Regions from separate parts of the Vibrio sp. PNB23_22_6 genome, predicted to be linked through region 2. Evidence: predicted binding sites of a transcription regulator. Region 2 holds the regulator's gene; each other region holds the start of a gene.
What was found. The regulator PurR, encoded in region 2, represses purine synthesis genes. The targets are predictions, from matches to a motif close to TNANGNAAACGTTTNCNTNA.
Positions count from the first base shown of each region.

Region 1: the regulator PurR is predicted to act here: its motif matches at 2,028-2,047, upstream of purE (5-(carboxyamino)imidazole ribonucleotide mutase).
Region 3: the regulator PurR is predicted to act here: its motif matches at 2,875-2,894, upstream of purT (formate-dependent phosphoribosylglycinamide formyltransferase).

Region 1 is NZ_JBNFXP010000018.1:83,814-88,537, reverse strand. It holds gene aroE (shikimate dehydrogenase) at 1-307, opposite strand, end outside; gene hemF (oxygen-dependent coproporphyrinogen oxidase) at 408-1,325, opposite strand; gene ACVA54_RS14475 (L-threonylcarbamoyladenylate synthase) at 1,360-1,917, opposite strand; gene purE (5-(carboxyamino)imidazole ribonucleotide mutase) at 2,118-2,603, shown strand; gene ACVA54_RS14465 (5-(carboxyamino)imidazole ribonucleotide synthase) at 2,608-3,741, shown strand; gene ACVA54_RS14460 (DNA topoisomerase family protein) at 3,805-4,374, opposite strand; gene ACVA54_RS14455 (DUF494 family protein) at 4,391-4,724, opposite strand, start outside.
Region 2 is NZ_JBNFXP010000003.1:255,491-260,214, reverse strand. It holds gene elyC (envelope biogenesis factor ElyC) at 70-855, shown strand; gene torR (two-component system response regulator TorR) at 926-1,639, opposite strand; gene torD (molecular chaperone TorD) at 1,907-2,554, shown strand; gene purR (HTH-type transcriptional repressor PurR) at 2,989-3,993, shown strand; cyclic di-GMP riboswitch class I at 4,273-4,362, shown strand; gene ACVA54_RS04295 (TfoX/Sxy family DNA transformation protein) at 4,479-4,724, shown strand, end outside.
Region 3 is NZ_JBNFXP010000004.1:24,612-29,335, reverse strand. It holds gene sbcB (exodeoxyribonuclease I) at 1-566, shown strand, start outside; gene ACVA54_RS04600 (CidA/LrgA family protein) at 625-999, shown strand; gene ACVA54_RS04595 (LrgB family protein) at 1,001-1,678, shown strand; gene cdd (cytidine deaminase) at 1,927-2,814, shown strand; gene purT (formate-dependent phosphoribosylglycinamide formyltransferase) at 2,960-4,135, shown strand; gene ACVA54_RS04580 (thiopurine S-methyltransferase) at 4,211-4,724, opposite strand, start outside.

The sequences.
Region 1 (4,724 bases), on a different contig from region 2:
CACCTATGATTTCACCGTCATCGAGCTTCTTAAGCGTATTTACCGCACCAGCTAACTCTGCTCGCTCGGTAAGACGGCTAGCAAATTGACAAGCGTCTTCTTTAAAAGGTAATGTCACATTACACCCTTTCCCGCCGTCAGCGAAAAAAGCTTTCGCCGCTTCAACAAAGCCATCAACAGGAGCGGTTTCTGCAGTGTACACCAAAGACTGATTGGTTTGACGAGCAAACAAGGTGTGAATGAATGGCGACTTGCTGTGTCCAATCGGATTACCAAACACAGCATAACGATCAATTTGCGGAGTCATTTCCTTACCTTTATTCCTTAGCTATATAGAGAAAAACAGGGCCACCTGATTACAGATGACCCTATCACTATCTATCTATATAGAAAAGGAGATTCAACGCTTACCACTCTCGTGGCGTTAGGTATCGCTCGTAAAGCTCGGCTTCTGGAGAACCAGCTTGTGGCTCGTAGCTGTATTCCCATCGCGCAAGCGGCGGCATTGACATAAGAATCGACTCTGTACGACCACCACTTTGAAGACCAAATAGCGTACCACGGTCATACACTAGGTTGAACTCAACGTAGCGGCCACGACGGTAAAGTTGAAACTCGCGCTCGCGCTCGCCGTATTCGATATTTTTACGACGAGAGACAATAGGTAGGTAAGCTTGGCAATAACCCTCACCCACCGCTTTGATGTAGTCAAAACACCTGTCGAACTCCCATTGGTTTAGATCATCAAAGAACAAACCGCCAATACCACGAGTTTCATTGCGATGAGGTAGGAAGAAGTATTTGTCACACCACGCTTTATGTTCTGCGTAAACGTCGTCACCAAATGGCGCGCAAAGCTGCTTTGCGGTGTCGTGCCATGATTGGCAATCTTCTTCAAATGGGTAGAAAGGAGTTAGGTCAAAGCCACCACCAAACCACCAGATAGGGTCTTCACCATCTTTCTCGGCAATAAAGAAGCGGACGTTGGCGTGAGACGTTGGCACATAGGGGTTTTTAGGGTGAATAACCAGAGAAACGCCCATCGCCTCAAAACGGCGACCAGCTAACTCTGGACGATGCGCCGTCGCAGATGCAGGCATTTTCTTACCTTCCACATGAGAGAAGTTCACTCCCCCCTGTTCAAAGATGTCACCATCACGTAATACGCGGGTGCGACCACCGCCACCAAGGCGCTCTCCTTTTTCACGTTGCCATGCATCTTCGACAAAGACGGCCTTTCCATCTTCTTGTTCTAATTGCTGACAAATGGAATCCTGAAGCGACATCAGGAACTGCTTTACCGCGTGCTTATCGATTGCTGACATACGTGTATTACCTATTGATTGCTGACTAGCAGGGTTAGCCCTGTCTTAATATTTGCGAGGTTTTAGCATCACGAATTTCACTTGGTTTATCACGACCGCAGGTCTCACCACGTAAGATAGCCACCAATCGGTCACCCAATTGCTCTTCAACTTCTTGCGTCGTCATGCAGGGAGGAAAACCGGTAAGATTCGCGCTAGTAGAGGTTAACGGCTTTCCAAATGCATTACACATCTTTTGAACTAAAGGATGATCGGTCACACGTACAGCAATCGAATCAAATTGACCCGAGACCCAACTTGAAACTTTATCACTCGCTGGCATGATCCAAGTGTATGGACCCGGCCACGTTGCGTGTACTTTATCTAACTGTTCTTGAGTCAGTTGCGATTCATCAATGTAAGGCAGAAGCTGCTCATAACTCGCCGCAATAAGGATCAAACCTTTTTCTACCGGACGCTGCTTTAGCTCTAACAATTTCTGAATCGCCTCTGGGCTATCTGGATCACAGCCAACACCAAATACGCCTTCTGTTGGATAGGCAATCACTTCACCTTTTTGTAGTGCTTCGAGCACCTGTTCAAAGTTCTCCACCGATTACTTCCTGATAGTCTTGTCTGTTGTGTTTGCACTAAGTGTACAAATATTCATTCTCAGAGACTAAAGCAATTTGTTTATAAAATGTATCAGGAGCAGTCACAAATGCACGCAAACGTTTGCTTGGGGTAAAAATCCCCGTATAATGCGCACAAATAAATCAGCTCACCTAATTTTGCAGCTTGAAGGAGTTTGAGATGAAAGTCGGTATCATCATGGGTTCTAAATCAGATTGGCCAACCATGAAACTAGCAGCGGAGATGTTGGATCAATTTGGCGTGTCTTACGAAACGAAGGTGGTATCAGCTCACCGTACTCCTCAACTATTGGCTGAATACGCAAGCTGCGCCAAAGAGCGCGGTATTAAGGTCATCATCGCCGGTGCCGGTGGTGCTGCTCACCTACCAGGCATGGCTGCCGCATTTACCAGCGTTCCGGTACTTGGCGTTCCGGTGCAGTCTCGTGCACTGAAAGGCATGGACTCATTGCTTTCTATTGTGCAAATGCCAAAAGGTATTGCAGTCGGCACACTGGCTATCGGTGAAGCAGGCGCAGCAAATGCTGGCATTTTAGCCGCTCAAATCCTTGGTACACATGATGAAGCAATCATGGCAAAAGTCGAGGCGTTCCGTAACGAACAGACGGAAACCGTATTGGCGAATCCAAACCCTGCAGAGGATTAATCAGATGCATGTACTGGTTCTTGGTGCGGGTCAGTTGGCGCGTATGATGTCTCTGGCTGGTGCGCCACTGAATATCCAAATCTCAGCTTACGATGTGGGTAGCGGCAATATTGTTCATCCTCTGACTCAACATGTGCTAGGCCATGGTCTAGAGAACGCGATTAAGCAAGTGGACGTGATCACCGCTGAGTTCGAGCACATTCCACATGATGTGCTCGATATGTGCGAAGCGAGTGGTAAGTTCCTTCCAAGTACACAAGCGATCAAGGCGGGTGGTGATCGTCGTATTGAAAAGGCATTGCTTGATGACGCTGGCGTGCGTAACGCGAAGTACTATGTGATAGAAACTCGCGAAGACTTCGACCGCGCAATTGAACACGTTGGCATGCCTATGGTACTGAAAAGTGCGCTAGGTGGTTACGATGGTAAAGGCCAGTGGCGCTTAAAAGAAGCCTCTCAAGTCGACGCAATTTGGGCAGAAATGGCCGAGTGCATCGCAACAACGCCTACTCAGGCTATTGTCGCTGAAGAGTTTGTCCCTTTTAACCGTGAAGTCTCATTAATCGGTGCACGCAGCAAAGATGGCAGTGTTGAAGTTTACCCACTTGCAGAAAACGTCCACACCAATGGTGTGCTGAGCCTATCGACTGCGATTGATGCGCCTGAACTGCAAGAACAAGCGAAGCAAATGTTCACGGCAGTCGCCAACAGCCTTAACTATGTTGGTGTATTAGCCTTGGAGTTCTTCGATGTTGATGGCACTTTGCTCGTCAATGAGATCGCGCCGCGCGTGCACAACTCTGGTCACTGGACCCAACAAGGCGCTGAAACCTGTCAGTTTGAAAACCACTTACGCGCAGTGTGCGGCATCCCTTTAGGCAGTACTAAGTTGGTTCGTGAAACCTCGATGATTAACATCCTAGGTGAAGATACCTTGCCAGAAGCATTATTTGCGATAGATGGTTGCCATATTCATTGGTACGGCAAAGAGAAGCGTGTCGGTCGTAAGATGGGCCACATCAACGTTTGCGGTGATTACACCGGTGAGCTCAACCGTAAGCTGTGTGCATTGGCAGACGTTCTTGATGAGCAAACCTTCCCTGCCGTGCATGAGTTTGCAAAGCAGTGGCAAGTGTAAAATCCATCTGAATAAATAGTAAAAGGGTCGTCATGTGCGACCCTTTTTAATTTGTACTTAACCTTACTGTGATGGGGTGTGCTGACATTTACGGCTCGCGCATTGCAACTTCACACCGCTGGCGAGCTTCTTTTCTACCAATAAGGTGAAGCCGCAAGCTTCACAGCGCCCTTTTACTGGTGGTAGATTCACCGCAAACTTGCACTTGGGGTAGTTATCGCACGCATAGAAGGTTTTACCAAAACGCGTTTTACGTTCGACCAAGTGCCCTTTTCCACATTCTGGGCAAGCATGTTGCTCTTTCGATTGCTGTTCCGATTCAGGCTGATTGATCGATTCAATATGATGACAAGCAGGGTAATGACTGCAACCAACGAACATGCCGTAGCGTCCTTGACGCAACACCAATTCATTGCCGCACTCAGGGCAAGGCACACCCAGCTCTTTAACGATGTGACCATCATTGTTGTGCAGCGGCTTAATATAATCGCAACTTGGGTATTGGCTACAACCTAAGAAAGGGCCATGTTTGCCGTGCTTAAGCGTGACTTCCCCGCCGCATTTTGGGCAAAGTTCGCGCTCGAGTGCATGCTCATGGGCCGAGAAAAGGTTGTGATCGATTTTACTACTCATAGTCACCACTAGATACTTAGTGCAAAATACCTTGTTCCTTGGTGTACAGCAGCTCTTCCATCAGCGTGTAGGCATTTTCGTTGCCCGGAACATTAAACAGCACCATCAGAATGATCCATTTAAGGTCCTCAAGCTCAAACTCATTGGTTTCTAGCCCCATCACACGGTCGATAACCATCTCTCGCGTTTCTGTGGTTAGGACGTTAATTTGCTCTAGGAACAACAAGAAACCACGACTTTCAATATCCAAACGCTGCATCTCTGACGATGTATAGATACGTGTCGATGCCGATGCAATGCTGGTTGAAATCGCCGAATGTGCATCGCTTTGTTGCAACGCGGCCAGCTCT
Region 2 (4,724 bases):
GGAAAGCAGGAATAAAGAGGGTCAACCTCATTTTTATTATCAATTGATGTTTTTTCGGACTATTTATGTATGTTTGAGCTGAAAAAAGTAGTGACCGCTCTGGTCATGCCCTTGCCCGCACTGCTACTGATAGGGTTATTAGGTCTTGCGCTTATCAGTTTTACCACCAAACGCAAAACAGGATGTTTTGTTGTTCTCCTCTCTTTTGTCGGTATTTTCCTAGCGGCCTTCCAACCACTATCAACGAAACTCTTGATGCCATTAGAGCGAGAGTATAAAGCGTTTTTACCGTCATCTGAAACCGTAGACTACGTTATGGTATTAGGTAATAACCATGTCGTCGATGATGAGATCCCACCCACTTCTCAATTAAGTCGTACCGCGCTGATGCGTTTAACTGAAGGTATCCGTATTTTGCGTATGTACCCAGGAGCAAAGCTGATTCTGTCTGGTTACGCTGGCGGGTCTGAGATAAGTCACGCCCGTATGATGGCCAACGTTGCTCTGGCACTCGGTGTGGCTAAACCTGATATCATTTTATTAGAGGACGCAAAAGACACCTGGGAAGAAGCGCGACAAGCGGCTGCGTTTGTGAAACAGAAAGAAGTGGTTTTAGTGACCTCTGCTAGCCACATGAAACGGGCTCTGTATGAGTTCAATGCGGCAGGAATCAAGCCAACCCCAGCCGCTACGAACTATCTTGCTATCGATGAAATTCATCAACCTTGGCATAAATACTCACCAAAAGCACAATACTTGGAACAAACTGAAATTTATTGGCATGAATACCTTGGTGGTTTATGGCAAAAACTGCGTGACACAGTTGGGCAAACCCCAATGGTTGCAAGCCAATAAATCGAGTAAGTAAGAATCACAAGATAGAAAAAAGGAGAGCCCATGCTCTCCTTTTTCTTTACGACTTAGCTTAGTCACCTGCAAACATGTAGCCTTCACCATGGACGGTCACAAAAATTTGTGGGTTCTTCGGATCAAACTCCATCTTAGCGCGCATACGTCGAATTAATACATCGATAGTACGATCATTTGGCGCATCCACTCGGTGGCTGATCATATTCAAAATACGTTCTCGGCTTAATACCTGATTTGGATATGAAGACAAGGCAACCAAAAGCTCATATTCAGCTTTGGTCAGTTTCACTGGCTCACCGTTGCGACTTAGCGCACGACGCTGGATGTCAAATGTCCACTCGCCAAAACGTACAATGTGTTCTTCATTGCTTTCTTTTTCTGCTTTTTGAGAGCCATTGCGAGCAGCAGAGATGCGCCACAATAAGTTCTTAACTCGAACCAATAATTCCCTTAGTTCAAAAGGCTTTGTCACATAATCGTCTGCGCCCATTTCTAGGCCAACGATTTTGTCAATGCTATCCGTGCGTCCTGTCACTAATATGATGCCGATGTCTGACTGGCTGCGTAATTCACGCGTAAGCATAAGACCATCTTCACCGGGCAAGTTAATATCCAACATGATAAGATCAACGTCACCATCTTGAAGCACCTCGCGCATTTCTGCGCCACTTTCTGCTTCACTGACTTTGTAACCTTCATTTTGGAAATAGCCCGCAAGCTTACTGCGAGTTACAACATCATCTTCTACGACCAATACGTGATAGCTCATTTACACCACTTTCTGTCTTCTTTATATTCCAAGACGTATTCTATTCATAACTAGTAACATTTCTAGTCATAGATACATAAAAAAGCAAGATTTTGCGATTTTATTGATTCAAAGCAAGCTTATTTGTAGCCATTAACAAAAGAGCATATTCTTCCACAAGGCATCATAATTATAGTTACTGCTATTCATTTTAATTGTTTACACTTAAGGAAATATTCTCAAGTGACTTCAAGATGCCGTTTTAAGAGCATCATTCAGGAGCAAAAAATGCAAGAAGTGAAAGCTTTTAATGAAAAACGTGCCGAAATTTACTGGTGGTTTTCTAGCCTGTTCGCCAAAGAACTGACCGAAAAAGAACTAGAGACTTATCATAGTGTTGAAATTCGAAGCTTTTTAGCTGGTTTAGGTGAAAATAAATCCCTTAAACCAGCCGTAGACTCGCTTGTGGACGCTTTAAACCGCTTACAAGATCGTGAAGATGCCCAATTAGAACTTGCCGCAGACTTTTGTGAACTTTTCCTTAAAACAGAAAAACATGGCGCCCTTCCATACGCATCGATGTATATTGGTAAATCTGGACTGTTAAACGACAAGCCAGCAGAAGAAATGGAAAAACTGATGGCCGATTTTGGTGTTCAAGTGGACGTAAATCTCAAAGAGCCCGCAGACCATTTAGCCGTTGAGTTAGACTTTTTGGGTAACATGATCATCCGCTCTAACGAACTCGAGCAAGAAAAGCATATGGAAGAAGCATTCACCAAACAGAACGATTTCATTCAGCAACAGCTGTTAACTTGGTTACCGCCATTTGCTGCCAAGTGTAAACAATTCGATGAATTTGGCTTCTATGTTAGCGTTGCACAACTATTAATTGCATTTTGTAAACTGGACAGCAATTACCTTCTTGGTGAATAATTGCCGTCTATTTTGGGGAGTTCAGAGCTCCTTATTTGTTCGTTCAGTTTTAGTCTGGCGTAGAAAAGCCTTTTCATTTCGCAGTTAAAATGTGACTTGAAATACACAAAACCACAGCTGAAAACATTGCCAGCGTGCTCGCATCAGTCTAAAATGTGAACGCAAACGATTAAATATGATTTATATGTAAACCGCTGAAATATAGCGGTTTTTGTGTTTTATTAACATCATTGCTGATCCATTCCTTATTGTAACTAAAAGGAATAATACTCTCAGCAACGAATGTTGCTACAAACCTTTATTATACCGATTTCGGAACAACCACTGCCTGAACTATTGAGTACTACTTTCCTCATAACACTCGGTTTGCGCAGATACTAAGCGTAAGGTTGTATTCACTACGGTATTAAGTAGCTCGATACAGGACATCATTTATGGCCACTATAAAAGACGTTGCTCGCTTAGCCGGCGTTTCTACCACAACAGTTTCGCACGTAATTAATAAAACGCGCTTTGTTGCAGAAACAACCCAAGAAAAAGTAATGAAAGCAGTTGATGAACTAAATTACGCGCCAAGTGCTGTTGCCCGCAGCTTAAAGTGTAACTCAACCCGTACTATCGGCATGTTGGTAACACAATCAACAAACCTATTCTTCTCTGAAGTTATTGACGGTGTTGAAAGCTACTGTTACCGCCAAGGATACACACTGATCCTATGTAATACTGGTGGTATCTATGAGAAGCAACGTGACTATATTCGAATGCTGGCAGAAAAGCGTGTTGATGGCATTTTAGTGATGTGCTCGGATTTAACCGAAGAGCTACAAGAAATGCTGGATCGCCATGCTGATATACCAAAAGTTGTCATGGACTGGGGCCCAGAAAGCTCAAAGGCGGATAAGATCATCGACAACTCTGAAGAAGGTGGTTACCTAGCAACGAAGTTCCTGATTGACAATGGTCACACCGATATTGCATGCCTAAGCGGTCACTTTGATAAAGCAGCATGTAAAGAGCGTATTTCTGGTTTTCGACGTGCAATGGCTGAAGCAAAGCTACCAGTAAACGAAGAGTTAATTCTCGAAGGTAACTTCGAGTGTGATACGGCAGTACTTGCTGCAGACAACATTACGGCAATGGATAAACGCCCTACTGCGGTATTCTGTTTTAACGATACCATGGCATTAGGCTTAATGAGCCGTCTACAACAAAATGGCATAAAAATCCCTGATGATATCTCAGTGATTGGCTATGACAATATTGAGCTTGCGGAGTTCTTCTCGCCTCCTCTAACGACTATTCACCAACCAAAAAGACGTGTTGGTAAGAATGCGTTCGAGATTTTACTAGAGCGAATCAAAGACAAAGAACACGAAAAACGCATTTTTGAAATGCAGCCTGAGATTGTGGTTCGTAACACCGTTAAGAAATTGAACTAACTCCCCCTCAAGTTTATAAAGCGCTCTTCGGAGTGCTTTTTTTATTTCGTAAAATGAAATTTTTTAAGCATTTCACATTACTTATATAATCAAAAGCTAAGATAAATTGCTGTTTTAACTAACTTGTTGCCCATTTCCTACATCAAGCTTTTGTATGGCAAGTAGACATTTCAAAATATGAAATTAGACACATTAAGATGGCACCATTAGTTGAATAGAGATCACACTTTAGTGTTTGGAACGTGATGTTAATGCAATATACGAAGTATTCTCCTCTTGTCACGCACAGGGCAAACCATTCGAAAGGATGGGACGCAAAGCCTCCGGCCTTAACCACTAAATATAGTGAAAGGTAGCGGGGTTACCGATGGCAAATATGCATTAAGTGAGTTTACCCTTTAATGACATTGTGTCTGCATGCATTTGCTAATCTCTCGGACCTGATTTTTGGTGGCGTAATATTAATTACACCGAGATAACACACCATGGATAAACCGATACTCAAAGACTCAATGAAGCTGTTTGAGGCACTTGGTACGATCAAGTCGCGCTCAATGTTTGGTGGCTTCGGGCTTTTCGCTGATGAAACGATGTTTGCACTCGTTGTGAACAATCAACTTCATATTCGAGGAGACCAAAAAACTTCATCTGACTTCGAGACTCAAGGATTAAAACCGTACGTCTACAAGAAACGTGGATTCCCCGTAGTGACGAAATACTATGCTATTTCT
Region 3 (4,724 bases), on a different contig from region 2:
GTGAGTTAGGTGATTTGCTGCCGGTACCGGTCAAACTTGTGCACCTGAATAAATGCCCGATCCTTGCTCCAGCCAAGACGTTAACCGCGGAAAATGCAGAATCGATCGGTATTGATCGTCAGCAGTGTTTAAACAATCTTGCACTGCTTCGTCAGCACCCAGAAATTCGTGAAAAACTCATTAGTCTATTTGCGACTGAACGTGCATTCGATAAGAGCGATGACGTGGATACGCAGTTGTACGATGGATTCTTCTCCCCTGCAGATCGCGCGGCCATGGACATTATTCGCGAAACCGATCCAAATAACCTTGCCGCGTTGAATATCGAGTTTGACGATAAACGCATCAAGCCGCTGTTATTCCGCTATCGTGCACGCCATTACTCAAACACGCTAGATGAACAAGAGCAAAGATGCTGGGCACAACATTGCCGTGAGGTGTTTGAAAGTCAAATTGAAGAGTACATGCTGAATTTAGAAAACTTAGTTCACGAACATGAAAGTGATGAAAAAAAGATAGCGATACTAAAATCTGTGTATCGCTATATAGAGAGTTTAGCCTCATAACTTTCTCCTTAATTCCAGCGCACCTTCGGGTGTGCTTGTTGTTTTATATGCCAACAAAATGAAAAAAGAACGATTATTACAACTGGTCCATGTTTTTATTTCCCTCGCATTGATCATGGGTGCACTCGGTATCGGTAACACGATTCAAAAATACACAGCCATCTCAGTTCCTGGCAGCGTGATTGGCATGCTTGTGCTGTTTCTGTCTATGGTCTTGGGTATCATAAAAGTGGAATGGGTTAAGCTAGGGGCGACACTCTTTATTCGCTACATGATCTTACTATTTGTTCCAATCAGTGTGGGTCTTATGCAGCACTTCGACATGCTCATTGCAAACGCTCTACCTGTTTTGGCAAGTGCCGTCGGGGGATCACTGATCGTATTAGTTAGCCTTGCATGGTTCCTTAATTACCTGCTCAAGGAGAAAAACTGATATGTGGTTAATTGTCACGATTGTTGTGTTTCTCTCCGCTCGCCAAATTTCGATTAAGCTGAACAACCCAATAGCAAACCCGCTTTTGATCAGTATTTCCGTACTGATTCCACTGTTAACTTACTTAAAAGTGCCATTTGAAACTTACTATGCTGATAATCAATGGCTCAGCTTTTTACTTCAACCGGCAGTCGTTGCGCTTGCCTATCCTCTGTATGAGCAGCTACCACAGATCAAAGCCAATTGGCGCATTATTGCCTTGGCTTGCACTTTAGGCAGCGTCATGTCGATGCTTACAGCAACGCTTATCGCGGTCGCTTTCAAAGCCGACATCAGTCTCATCGCAAGCCTGATAGGCAAGTCCGTTACGACACCGATTGCAATGGAGATCTCCAGCTCCCTTGGCGGAGAAGCGGCAGTCGCGGCAATTCTGGTTCTGATTGTTGGCTTGTTTGGGGCTATTTTGGCTTACCCTATCTTCAACATCATCGGCATTAAGCACCCCATCGCACGTGGGTTAACAATGGGTACCGTTTCCCATGCTTTAGGTACGGCAACATGTGCGGAGAAACAACCTGGCGATGCAGCATTTTCTTCTTTAGCGTTAGTGCTGTGCGGCATTATTACTTCAATATTAGCACCAAGCTTCTTTGCTCTCGCGGTTTGGTTGTATCAATAACCCTCCGAGGCTTGCCAACGAAGGGCAAGCCTTTTTACTCGCGTATCAAACTCGCAATATGAAAAAGCGTTGATATAGTTATTTATGAGGCAAAGGTAACATTATCACTTAATGCAATCGAATACATGTGTGAGCTCACCCAAGCAATGAAATGAAATGGGTTATTGCACACACGAACATGATCTGGAGCACGGATTGTTTCCCTATTTCGCATAGAATAACTGTCCATGCAATAACAAGGATTCAACATGAAAAGTCGCATTGAACAGGCGCTAGCAAGCGCTCCCGAAGCACTTTCAAAACATCTTGCTCCTATCGTCCAAGCTGACGATTTTGATGCCACTCTTTCTGAGCAGCAATTTGAACAGCTGCTTACCGCTACAGGTCTAGCAGATAAAGAGCTTCGTGTTGCTCTGCTTCCTTTTGCCGCCGCATACTCTTATGCTCCAATTTCTGAATTCTATGTAGGTGCAATCGTTCGTGGTCTTTCCGGTCGCTTGTACTTCGGCGCAAACATGGAATTCTTTGGTGTTCAGCTAGGTCAAACCGTTCATGCCGAGCAATCGGCAATCAGCCATGCTTGGATGAAGGGCGAACGTGGCGTGAAAGACATCACCATTAACTTCAGTCCTTGTGGTCATTGTCGCCAGTTCATGAATGAACTATCGACCGCTAGTGAACTAAAAGTTCAGCTACCTGAACGTGAAGAAAAGTCACTGCATGAGTATTTACCAGAAGCATTTGGTCCAGCAGACCTAGGCGTCGAGTCTGGCTTAATGGCAGAGATGAAACATCAGTTCGCTTGTGATGAAGACGATGCACTGATTCAAAAAGCCGTTAATGCAATGAACATGAGCCACGCACCATACACAAACAATCTCAGTGGTTTAGCTCTAGAAATGACCGATGGACGCGTGTTCCAAGGTTCATACGCAGAGAATGCCGCCTTCAACCCAAGCCTCCCACCGTTACAAGTGGCTCTTATCCAAATATTGCTGGCCGGTGGAGAATTCGAGAATATTAAAGCCGCCGCATTAGTAGAAAACTCACAAGGTAAGATTAGTCACCTCGCTTGTACACAATCAACGCTAGAAGCGATTAACCCTGATATTCCTGTCAGTTTCGTAAACCTGTAATTACATTGAGTGCATCAGGAAAGCTCTACAACCGTAGAGCTTTTTTTATTGTAAAAAATCACACGCAAACGTTTGCTTGGCCGTAAAAATTCAGTATGATCCCCTGCAATTTCTGTTTCATCACTTTATTTTGTAAGGGAACACTATGTTCGGTACTGCAACTAGCACACATGCTACCCGTGTATTGCTTTTAGGCTCAGGCGAGCTTGGTAAAGAAGTGGCAATTGAATGCCAACGACTTGGCTTAGAAGTCATCGCCTGTGACCGTTACGCAAATGCGCCAGCGATGCAAGTCGCTCATCGTAGTTACGTTATCGATATGCTAGATGGACACGCACTAGAAGAGATCATCAATAAGGAGCAACCGGCTTACGTCGTTCCAGAAATTGAAGCCATCGCAACAGATAAATTGGTCGAACTCGAAGAGAAAGGCTTGAATGTTGTCCCTACAGCAAAAGCAACCAAACTGACCATGAACCGCGAAGGCATTCGTCGTCTGGCGGCGGAAGAGCTTGGCTTGACGACCTCCCCTTACCAATTTGCCGATAACTTTGAAGACTTCAAAGCGGCAGTTGAACACGTTGGCATTCCTTGTGTTGTGAAGCCTGTAATGAGCTCATCAGGTAAAGGTCAAAGCGTTATCAAAACGGAAGAAGACGTCCAAATCGCTTGGGATTACGCGCAAGAAGGTGGTCGTACAGGCGCAGGCCGTGTGATTGTAGAAGGCTTTATTGACTTCGACTACGAAATCACTCTTCTAACCGTACGCGCGGTTGATGGCGTGCATTTCTGTGCTCCGATTGGCCATCGCCAGGAAGACGGTGACTACCGTGAATCATGGCAGCCTCAAGCCATGTCTGACAACGCAATCAAAGCTGCAGAATACACCGCTGAAAAAGTGGTTAACGCGCTTGGTGGTTACGGCATCTTCGGTGTAGAACTGTTTGTTAAAGGCGATAAAGTGATCTTCAACGAAGTGTCCCCTCGTCCACATGACACTGGTATGGTGACAATGATTTCGCAAGAGATGTCGGAGTTTGCGTTACATGTTCGTGCATTTACCGGCATGCCAGTCAACAGCATCATTCAATATGGTCCCTCTGCATCGGCCGTTATTCTTGGCCAAGGCACATCGACGAATATCCGTTTCGACAACTTAGAAAAAGCATTGGCGCAGCCACAAACCCAAGTGCGTTTGTTTGGTAAGCCAGAAATCGATGGAAGACGCCGCTTAGGCGTGGTGTTAACTCGACGCAAGACCATCGATGACTCGCTTCAAGATGCGATAGAGTCTGCTTCAAAAGTAAATATCGTTTACTAACCTTATTGATAAAGTTGATAAACAAAAGCGCAGCTAAATTTGCTGCGCTTCTTCTTTGTTTAAGGTTATTTCGCCCTACTCGCTCTCGATTAAGTACACTTCTTCAGAAAAACGACTTAAACCTTTCTTGATGATTTTAGGATGATTCTCATCAGCTTGATCCACATTTAAACAAGCTACCTTGTATCCATTAAACAGCGTTTGTATCTCTTCGGCTGGCACACTGAAAGGAGGACCTGCCATTTCTTCTTGCACGTAGTTCAATGTCACCAGCAAAATTCGTCCGCCAGGTTTTAAAAGTTGCTTCACTCGGCCTGCGTATTCTTCTCGCATTTCCTGAGGTAGGGCAACGAGCGCGGCACGGTCGTAAATGATGTCGGCTTTAGACACAGGTGCGGTAAAGAAGTCCCCAGTGTAAATAGACAGTTCATCAAACTGATACAGTTCGTGCATCCCATTCACTGGGGTTACCGTCGGTGTATAGAAATGTTCCGCAAAAAATGCGCGTACTGCGATTTGGCTTAGCTCCACACCTTGAACGTCGTTATGTTTCGAAGCAAGCCAAATTAGGTCTTCTGACTTACCACAT